3 regions of the Zoogloea sp. GW822-FHT05C07 genome follow, and region 1 is predicted to be linked to each of the others. Evidence: predicted binding sites of a transcription regulator. Region 1 holds the regulator's gene; each other region holds the start of a gene.
The links. Region 1 encodes FNR, which switches genes on or off when oxygen is low (the NO sensors DNR and NnrR bind a similar motif). Its sites were predicted from a motif close to TTGANCTAGNTCAA; they were not measured.
Positions count from the first base shown of each region.

Region 2: ccoN (cytochrome-c oxidase, cbb3-type subunit I) is a predicted target of FNR. The motif match lies at 2,165-2,178, and genes of this name have one in related genera.
Region 3: AC3QL2_RS05025 (hemerythrin domain-containing protein) is a predicted target of FNR. The motif match lies at 1,465-1,478, and genes of this name have one in related genera.

Region 1 is NZ_CM179510.1:3,754,556-3,757,829, forward strand. Features, by position in the region: gene AC3QL2_RS17400 (oxygen-binding di-iron domain-containing protein) at 1-708, shown strand, start outside; gene AC3QL2_RS17405 (SirB2 family protein) at 780-1,166, shown strand; gene fnr (fumarate/nitrate reduction transcriptional regulator Fnr) at 1,185-1,919, opposite strand; gene hemN (oxygen-independent coproporphyrinogen III oxidase) at 2,038-3,274, shown strand, end outside.
Region 2 is NZ_CM179510.1:3,927,309-3,930,582, reverse strand. Features, by position in the region: gene ccoO (cytochrome-c oxidase, cbb3-type subunit II) at 1-622, opposite strand, end outside; gene ccoN (cytochrome-c oxidase, cbb3-type subunit I) at 642-2,063, opposite strand; gene AC3QL2_RS18210 (RnfH family protein) at 2,618-2,896, shown strand; gene AC3QL2_RS18205 (hypothetical protein) at 3,138-3,274, shown strand, end outside.
Region 3 is NZ_CM179510.1:1,066,118-1,069,391, reverse strand. Features, by position in the region: gene AC3QL2_RS05040 (cytochrome c1) at 1-226, shown strand, start outside; gene AC3QL2_RS05035 (glutathione S-transferase N-terminal domain-containing protein) at 331-927, shown strand; gene AC3QL2_RS05030 (ClpXP protease specificity-enhancing factor) at 1,002-1,439, shown strand; gene AC3QL2_RS05025 (hemerythrin domain-containing protein) at 1,540-2,034, shown strand; gene AC3QL2_RS05020 (DnaJ family domain-containing protein) at 2,058-2,414, shown strand; gene AC3QL2_RS05015 (flagellar brake protein) at 2,515-3,274, shown strand, end outside.

The DNA.
Region 1 (3,274 bases):
GAACACCGCTGGCTGGCGATCGCGCGGGATGTGACCAAGCCTGGTTACATCATCGATACCAACGAATACGTGGTCGCCCACGGGGAAGAAGCCCTGTTGTGCGACCCGGGTGGGATCGAGATCTTTCCGGCGGTTTTCTCCGCGCTTTCGGCGGAGTGCGATCCGACGCGGCTGGCAGGCATCTTCGCGTCTCACCAGGATCCGGACATCATTTCCTCGCTGGCCCTGTGGCTGGAGTTCAAGCCCGATCTGAAGTGCTACACGAGCTGGCTCTGGCAGAGCTTCCTGCCCCATTTCGGCGGGCAGGATTCGACCTTTGTGCCGATCCCCGATTCGGGCATGACAATCCGCCTCGACGGCCTGGAGCTGCAGGCGATCCCGGCCCACTACCTGCATTCGTCCGGCAATTTCCACCTGTACGACCCGAAGGCCAAAATCCTGTTTTCGGGCGATGTCGGTGCGGCCCTGCTGCCGGCTGACCATAACGAGCTGTACGTGCAGGACTTCTCCCGCCATATCCGTCATGCGGAAGGTTTCCACAAGCGCTGGATGGGCTCGGACCGGGCCAAGCGCGACTGGTGCGAGCGCGTTTCCCGCCTGGAGATCGACATGCTGGTGCCGCAGCACGGGGCCATCTACCAGGGCGCCGATGTACAGCGATTCATCAACTGGTTTGCCGCACTGGAAGTTGGCGTGCTGCGCGGCTAAAGTGTTGCGGCCCCGCTTTCGCGGGGCCCGCCGGCAGCTGGGGCTTTGCCGCGGAACGATGGAGGCGCGGCATGTATCTGGCTCTCAAGCATTTCCACATTACCTGCGTGGTGCTCAGTGGTTGCGGCTTCGCATTGCGGGGCTGGTGGTCGTTGAGCGGTTCGCCGCTGTTGCAGGCCCGCCTGACGCGGGTACTGCCGCATATCGTCGATTCCTGCCTGCTGGCCAGTGCGCTCGGCCTGGCCTGGATGGCGGCCCAATATCCCTTCGTGCATGCCTGGCTGACCGCCAAGGTGCTGGGCTTGCTCGTCTATATCGGGCTGGGGAGTGTTGCGCTGAAGGCGAGGCGCCCGCGTGGGCTGCGCGCCGCGGCCTATGTGGGCGCGCTGGCGACGCTGTCGTGGATAGTGTCGGTGGCGGTCAGCAAGAATCCGCTCGGCTGGCTGGCCTGGCTGTAAGGCCAGGGCCGGCGGCGGTCAGGCTGCGTGGTGGTTGAGCAGGCGCTTCAGGCCCGGTGTGTCGAGGATGCGGATGTGCTTCTGCTGGACGGCGACCAGGCCTTCTTCCTGAAAGCGGGAGAAGGCGCGGGACACCGTTTCGAGCTTGAGGCCCAGGTAGGAGCCGATCTCATCGCGGGTCATGCGCAGGTGGAATTCGGACGGCGAGAAGCCCCGCGCGGTGAAGCGCTGGGACATGTTCAGCAGGAAGGCCGCCAGGCGCTCTTCAGCGCGCATCGAGCCGAGCAGCATCATTACGCCGTGGTCGCGGACGATCTCGCGGCTCATGATCTTGTGGAACTGGTGCTGCAGGCTTTCCACCTCCCGTGACAGCTCTTCGAGCCGGTTGAAGGGGATCACGCAGACTTCGCTGTCTTCCAGCGCGATGGCGTTGCACGAATGGTGCTCGGTGCTGATGCCGTCGAGGCCCAGCACTTCGCCGGTCATCTGGAAGCCGGTCACCTGGTCGCGGCCGTCCTCGAGGATCACGTCGGTCTTGAAGGAGCCGGCGCGGATCGCGTAGATCGCCTCGAAGTTGTCGCCGGAGCGGTAGAGGTGCTGCTGCCGCTTGATCTTGCGGCGGCTGCCGACGAGCTCGTCGAGCTGGTCGATCTCATTGGGGTCGAGGCCGAAGGGAAGACACAACTCCCGCAGGTTGCACTGGGAACACGCGACCTTGATGTCCACGACCGTCACCGGAATCACCGATTTCATCTGCACGCGCAATCACCTGAACTGGATGGTTTTACCAACGTTTGGAGCCCTTTGATCCACGTCAATACTGTTTTGGATCGATTCTGCGATTGTTCAGCGCAACCAACAGAAGTGCACCATGAACACGACACAAAAAGACCTGATATTCGATCCCGAGCTCATTCGCAAGTTTGATGTGAATGGCCCGAGGTATACGTCGTACCCGACCGCTGACCGCTTCGTCGAGGCGTTCAACTCCGATGCCCTGGAGCATTGGCTCGGGAGGCGCACTGTCGGCGGAATCGGCAAACCGCTCTCATTATACTTCCACATCCCCTTCTGCAATACGATCTGCTACTACTGCGCGTGCAACAAGATCATCACCAAGGATCACGGTCGCTCCGCCAAGTATCTGGATTATCTTGAAAAAGAAGTGGACATGCAGGCGGCCAAGCTCGACGGGTCGCGGGAAGTACTGCAACTGCACCTGGGCGGCGGCACGCCGACCTTCCTGTCCCACGACGAACTGCGCCGCCTGATGGGCATGGTCCGCAAGCACTTCACGCTGGTGCCGGACGGTGAGTATTCCATCGAGGTGGACCCGCGCAAGGTGGACGAAGCCACTGTTGCGCTGCTGGCCGAGCTCGGCTTCAACCGCATGAGCGTCGGCATTCAGGATTTCAATCCGGACGTGCAGAAGGCGGTCAACCGCGTCCAGAGCGAGGAAGAAACCAAGCTGGTAATCGACGCGGCGCGGGCCCATGGCTTCAAGTCGGTCAGCGTGGACCTGATCTACGGCCTGCCCAAGCAGAACGTCATCAGCTTCAACCGCACCCTTGAGCAGATTCTGGCGCTGTCGCCGGATCGCCTGTCGATCTACAACTACGCGCACCTGCCGACGCTGTTCAAGCCCCAGCGCCGCATCGTTGACGCGCAGCTGCCGTCCGGCGAGACCAAGCTGCAGATCCTGCAACTGGCGATTCGCCGCCTGACCGAGGCGGGCTACGTGTATATCGGCATGGACCACTTCGCCAAGCCGGACGACGAGCTGACCACGGCCCAGCGCCAGGGACGCCTGCATCGCAATTTCCAGGGTTATTCCACCTACGCGGAGTGCGACCTGCTGGCCTTCGGCGTGTCGGCCATTGGCAAGGTCGGTCCGACCTACGCGCAGAACGTGAAGACCCTCGACGAGTACTACGACATCATCGACACCGGCCGCCTGCCGGTGCTGCGCGGCATCGAGCTGACGCCGGACGACCTGCTGCGGCGGGCCATCATCCAGGCGCTGATGTGCCACTTCGAGCTGTCCATCGAGTCCATCGAGATCGCCCACCTGATCGATTTCAACAAGTATTTTGCTGCCGAACTCGCCG
Region 2 (3,274 bases), 170 kb from region 1:
GAGCAGCCGGCTTGCCGGCATTCAGCGCGGTGCCGAGACCTTGCAGGTAGGCAATCACGGCCTCCAGCTCGGTCTTGCCTTCCAGCGCCTTGCGGGCACCTTGGATTTCCTCATCGGAGTAAGGAACGCCAACCTTGCGCAGCGCGTTCATCTTGGCCTCGATGTCGTCGATCTTCGCCGGGCGGTCGAGCCACGGGAAAGCCGGCATGTTGGACTCAGGAACGACGTCACGCGGGTTCAGCAGGTGGATGCGATGCCATTGGTCGGAATAACGGCCGCCAACGCGGTGCAGGTCGGGACCGGTACGCTTGGAGCCCCACTGGAAGGGGTGGTCATACACGTACTCGCCGGCGACGGAGTAATGGCCATAACGCTCGGTTTCGGCACGGAACGGACGGATCATCTGCGAGTGGCAGTTGTAGCAGCCTTCGCGGATGTAGATGTCGCGGCCGACGAGGCGAACGGGGTCGTAGGGCTTGAGGCCCTCCACCGGCGTGGTGGTGGACTTCATGTGGAACAGCGGCACGATTTCCACCAGACCGCCGATACTGACGGTCATCAGCGTGAAGACGATCAGCCAGCCAACCTTGCGTTCGATAAAGTCGTGATTCGATTGAGCCATGATTATTCTTTCCTCCCGATCAGGCGTGAGCGCCGGCAGGTGCCAGCACCGGAGCTTCATAGGCCTTCTGACCGGCGATGGTCTTCACCATGTTGTAGAACATGATCAGCATGCCGGTCAGGAACAAGACACCGCCGAGAACGCGGATCGCCCAAAACGGGTAGCTAGCCTTCACAGCTTCAACGAAGGAATAAGTCAGGGTGCCGTCCGGGTTGGTGGCACGCCACATCAGGCCCTGCATGACGCCGGAAATCCACATGGAGGCGATGTAAAGCACAATGCCGATGGTCGCGATCCAGAAGTGGGCGGTGATCAGCTTGGTGGAGTACATCTCGGTCTTGCCGTACATGCGCGGGATCAGGTAGTACATGGCCCCGATGGACACCATCGCAACCCAGCCCAGTGCGCCGGAGTGCACGTGACCGACGGTCCAGTCGGTGTAGTGGGACAGCGCATTGACCGTCTTGATCGACATCATCGGACCTTCAAAGGTGGACATGCCGTAGAAGGACAGCGAGGTGATCAGGAACTTCAGGATCGGGTCGGTGCGCAGCTTATGCCAGGCGCCGGAGAGGGTCATGATGCCGTTGATCATGCCACCCCAGGACGGAGCCAGCAGAATCAGGGAGAAGACCATGCCGACGGACTGGGTCCAGTCGGGCAGCGCGGTGAAATGCAGGTGGTGCGGGCCTGCCCACATGTAGGTGAAGATCAGCGCCCAGAAGTGCACCACCGACAGACGGTAGGAGTACACCGGACGACCAGCCTGCTTCGGCACGAAGTAGTACATCATGCCCAGGAAGCCGGCGGTGAGGAAGAAGCCCACCGCGTTGTGGCCGTACCACCACTGAATCATGGCGTCCTGAACGCCTGCGTAGGCGGAGTAGGACTTGGTCAGGGTGACCGGGACTTCAGCGCTATTGACCAGGTGCAGCAAGGCAACGGTCAGGATGAAGGCGCCATAGAACCAGTTCGCCACATAGATATGTGTGGTCTTTCGGGTTGCAATGGTGCCGAAGAAGACGACAGCGTAGGAAACCCACACGATCGTGATCAGGATGTCGATCGGCCACTCCAGTTCGGCGTATTCCTTGCCGGAGGTGAAACCCAGCGGCAGCGAGATCGCAGCCAGCAGGATGACCAATTGCCAGCCCCAGAACGTGAAGGCTGCAAGGCCCGGGGCAAACAAGCGGGTGTGGCAAGTACGCTGCACACAGTAGTACGACGTTGCAAAGAGAGCACAGCCACCAAACGCAAAAATCACCGCGTTGGTGTGGAGCGGGCGGAGCCGTCCAAAGTGCAGCCATTCGGCAACGTTCAATTCGGGCCACACGAGCTGTGCTGCGACGATAACGCCGACCAGCATGCCCACGATACCCCATACCACCGTCATGATGGCGAACTGCCGCACGACTTTATAGTTGTAAGTCTGCGATTGCATGTGAGTCACCTCATCAAAAGAAAACAAAACCCCCCTGACTGCTCGACGGACGGACCGGCGGCAGGCTTCGCGGAAGGATACGCCGCGATAAGGGCGGCATTTTGACACAGATCAACTTTATTGCGCCGCAAGAAGACCTGGGCGACGTGGCGGATCAGGGATTTCAGGAATAAGGCCCCGCTCGCGAATCAGCTTTATGAAGAGATAAGCAAAGTCTTCAAAATCCACTCGGAAATAGTGGTCTTTTTCGCAAATATTCCTGTCGGACTTACGACAATTGTAGGGTTTCGCAGCACGCTCCCTTACAACTGCAACAAGAAAACCATTGATCCATATGGGAAAAGATCGCAATCCTGGGTGGCACAGGATGTGCGGTTGCGTTCGCTGAACGGTCAAGCGACGTTGTGGCAGTCCTTCCAAACCTCAGTGGAATCCGATTGACACGGCGCGCTTCAAGTAAATAGCCGAGCCCTGGACAGCTCTGCCGGCGGGGAATCCAAATCCCGCAGATACCCCGCCCAGCCAGGGCCCGAGCACATCAGGAGTTCCGAACCATGCAAGTCGGCGTTGCTTATTCCGAACCGTCCCAGCAGGTCTGGCTGACCATAGAAGTACCGGACGGCACATCCGCCCGCGAAGCCATCGAAGCCTCTGGGATACTCAAGCAGTTCCCCCATATCGACCTCTCCAGCCAGAAAGTCGGAGTATTCGGGAAGCTGGTCAAACTGGAAGCCCCCCTGAAAGCGGGCGACCGCGTGGAGATCTACCGCGGGATCATCTGCGATCCCCAGACCGTGCCACGTCGCCAGCTGGACGATGACGACGACGATTGAAGACGTTCGCCGCCGCATGCCATGACAGGGCGCCGGGGCCATCGCTCCAGCTTCTGTTGTCGGCATCGCCGGCCACAGGGCAATCAAGTGCCTCGGCACGCCCCTGCCCTAAAGGATTTGTCACCTCGCGCGCGCTCCTTCCACGCGCCCACCCCGGTTTGCGGCCTGCAGACCGGGGTTTCGAATGCGAGCCTTGTTCAGATTCCCTCAAGCCACAGCCAGAAATAGAAGGAGCACGCCCATGAACGCGAACCCGAGTTGGACCGAGCGCACCAAGGCACTCGAAGCGTCCGTCGTCGAAGTCTGCACCCTTGTCCCGGTCTCAGCCGGCCCCGGAATCCTGGCCAAGGAGCTGGCCCGTCATATTCCGGAACTCCA
Region 3 (3,274 bases), 2.7 Mb from region 1:
CGGCAAGTCGAAGGAAATCGAGATCGAAGCGCCGGCCAAGCCGGGCAAGATGACGGCCGAAGAGTACGACCACGCCGTGGCCGACCTCGTCTCCTACCTGGTCTGGATGGGTGAGCCAATGGCCGAGACGCGCAAGTCCATCGGTACTGCCGTGATCGCTTTCCTTGGCCTTCTCTTCGTTCTTTCCTATCTTCTGAAGAAGAACTACTGGAGAGACGTGCACTAATCGGCGCATTCCGGTCGATGCAGTGCCTTGCTGTCTTTTAGCAAGACGCACCACGCGCTCGGCGCGTGGTGCATGTTTTTTTGTATCCGTGGGGTAACACAACGATGATGAATTTGTATTCCGGAACGACAGATCCTTTCAGTCACCGGTGCCGTATCGTGCTCTTCGAAAAGGGCATGGATTTCCAGGTGATTGACGTCGATCTCTTCAACAAGCCGGAAGACATCGCGGTCATCAATCCGTACAACCGGGTTCCGGTGCTGGTGGATCGCGATCTGGTGCTGTACGAATCCAACATCATCAACGAATACATCGACGAGCGCTTCCCGCATCCCCAGCTGATGCCGCCTGACCCGATCATGCGCGCCCGCGCTCGTCAGCTGCTGCACACCTTCGAGTTCGAGCTGTTCTCGCATATCGACGCCCTGGAGAAGAATCCCAAGGGTGCCGACAAGGAGCGCGCGCATGTGCGCGACCAGCTGACCCAGCTCGCGCCGATGTTCACGAAGCAGAAGTTCCTGCTCGGTGAAGAGTTCTCCATGCTCGACGTGGCGATCGCGCCGCTGCTGTGGCGCCTGGACCACTACGGCATTGAACTGCCGCGTTCCGCGGCGCCGCTCATGAAGTACGCCGAGCGCATCTTCAGCCGCCAGGGCTTCATCGATGCGATGACCCCGTCTGAAAAGGTCATGCGGCGCTGATTGCCAAACGGGGGCCGCCGCGTGGCGGCCCCGCTGCGACTCTTCATTTTGGCATTCGCCGGAAGGTCTTCGTCATGAGCGAAATCTCTACCAAGCCTTACCTGATCCGGGCGATCTTCCAGTGGTGTACCGATCAGGGCCTGACGCCCTATCTGGCGGTCGCCGTGGACAAGCATACGATCGTCCCGCTCAATTTCGTGCAGGACGGCCAGATCGTGCTGAACGTCAGCCCCACCGCGACCCAGAGTCTGGTGATGGGGAACGAGCTGATTGCCTTCCAGGCCCGCTTTGGCGGTGTCGCCCAGAACATCTCGGTTCCGGTCGACAACGTGGCGGCGATCTATGCCCGCGAGAACGGGCACGGCATGGCCTTCGAGGTTTCCGGGCTGCCCGACGGCGAGGCTGGTCTGGACGCCGAAGAAGCGCCCGAGCTTGCGGCGGCAACGCCCGACGACGACACGCCTGAGCCGCCCAAGGGGGGCCTCCGCAGTCACCTCAAGCTCGTCAAATAAAACTGCGCCGGGGCCTGGGTGGTGCTTGATCTGGCTCAGGGCCAGGCCGCGCCATTCGGGTTAGAGTGGCGCCCCGTTTCACTCTTTGAGGTTTTCCGTCATGGCTGCCATGGAATGGACTGACAAACTTGCCCTCGGCCTGGGGCCGATGGATCAGACCCACCAGGAATTCGTCGAGGCCTACAACGCCATGCTGGGCGTGTCCGGCGAAGCCCTGCTGGTGGCGATGGATGCCTTCATCGAGCACACCGTCGAGCATTTCGACCAGGAAAACCGTTGGATGGAAATCGTCGGCTTTCCCGGCTGCCACAAGGCCGAGCACGATCGCGTGCTGGCGGTCTGCCGCGATGTCCGTCAGCGCCTGGAGCGGGGGGATGCCGCCCTTGGCCGGCAGCTGATCCAGGAACTGCCGCTGTGGTTCGACAACCACGTGGCCTCGATGGATGCGGCACTCGCCGCGTATCTTGAGTCCATCGGTTTCGATACGGAAACCGGCGAGATCCGCAATCCGCCGAAGGACGAAGGCTGCGCCGACGGTTCGTCCGCCTGCTGCACGCCGCCCGCGAAGGCCGAGGCAGAGTCCGAAGCCGCTTGATCCGGGCTCCCTGGAGCAGGGCTGTGAACATTTTCGACGGTCTGGCGGAACAACGTATCTGCGAGGCCATCGCCCGCGGACAGTTGTCCGGCCTGCCCGGCGAAGGGCAGCCTCTGGTGCTGGACGACGATCTCCTGGTTCCCGCCGAAGTCCGCATGAGCAACCGAGTCTTGCGCAACGCCGGTTATTTACCGCCGGCGCTGGCCGATCTGAAGGAGTTGCGGCGACTGTGTGAGGATGACGGTAAAGTGGACAAGTTGGCCTCCGTGCGGCGGGGCCAGCGGATCACCGCATTGCTGGCGCGAATCGAGGCGGCGGGGTTGGCCCACGTGTCCGCGGCACTGTTGAGGCGCATGGCGACCAATCCAGACGCAAAATAGTGTTGCCGGCTGCTTGCTGGCCCGGTTGCTCCTAAAGTCGTAACGCGGCGTGTCGATATCTGCCCCATGTTGGGCAGACTGTGGGTGGCTTATGTCTTACATGCGAATCAAGACCGGTGACATCGAGATTGGCAAGCCGGTCGAGTGGCCGCTCTACGATGAGAACAGGCAGTTGCTGCTGGCCCGCGGCGTGGTTGTCGAGACGGAGAGCCAGAAGCGCGCCCTGATGGAGCGCGGGCTGTTCCGCAAGCTCAACGTTCGTGAGACGCGGTTGAATACGGACAGCGGAGAGCGCCCGTCGGACGACTTGTGCGCGTTCGATGACATCAAGCTGGATATCGGTGACACGCTGCAACTGCAGATGCAGAACGATGCGGGGCAGCAGCGCTACTACGTTAAGCTGATCGGCTACCTGAAGGGCAAGAGCATCCTGGTGACCACCCCGACCCAGGATGGCAAGGTGCTGCTGATGCGGGAAGGGCAGACCTTCGTGGTCCGCATGTTCTCCGGCAAGAGCGTGTATGCCTTCGGCACGACGATCTTCAAGGTCACCAATGTCCCGTTTCCCCATCTGCACCTGACCTATCCGAGCCAGGTCCGTGGCCTGGTGGTCCGTCGCGGGGCCCGTGCCAGGGTCAATCTGATTGCCGCGGTGAGCGGAGCGGACGGGCGTTCCCACGCGGCGACGATTCTCGATTTGAGCGTTGGCGGGGCGATGCTGCTTGCCAAGGCGCCGATGGGCGTCAGGGAGGATCGGATTGCGATCAAGTTCCGCGTGGTGGTGAATGAGATCGAGCAATATCTGACCATCCCGGCGGTGCTGCGCTCGGTGCATGCTACGGCCACGGTGGAGGGGGAGA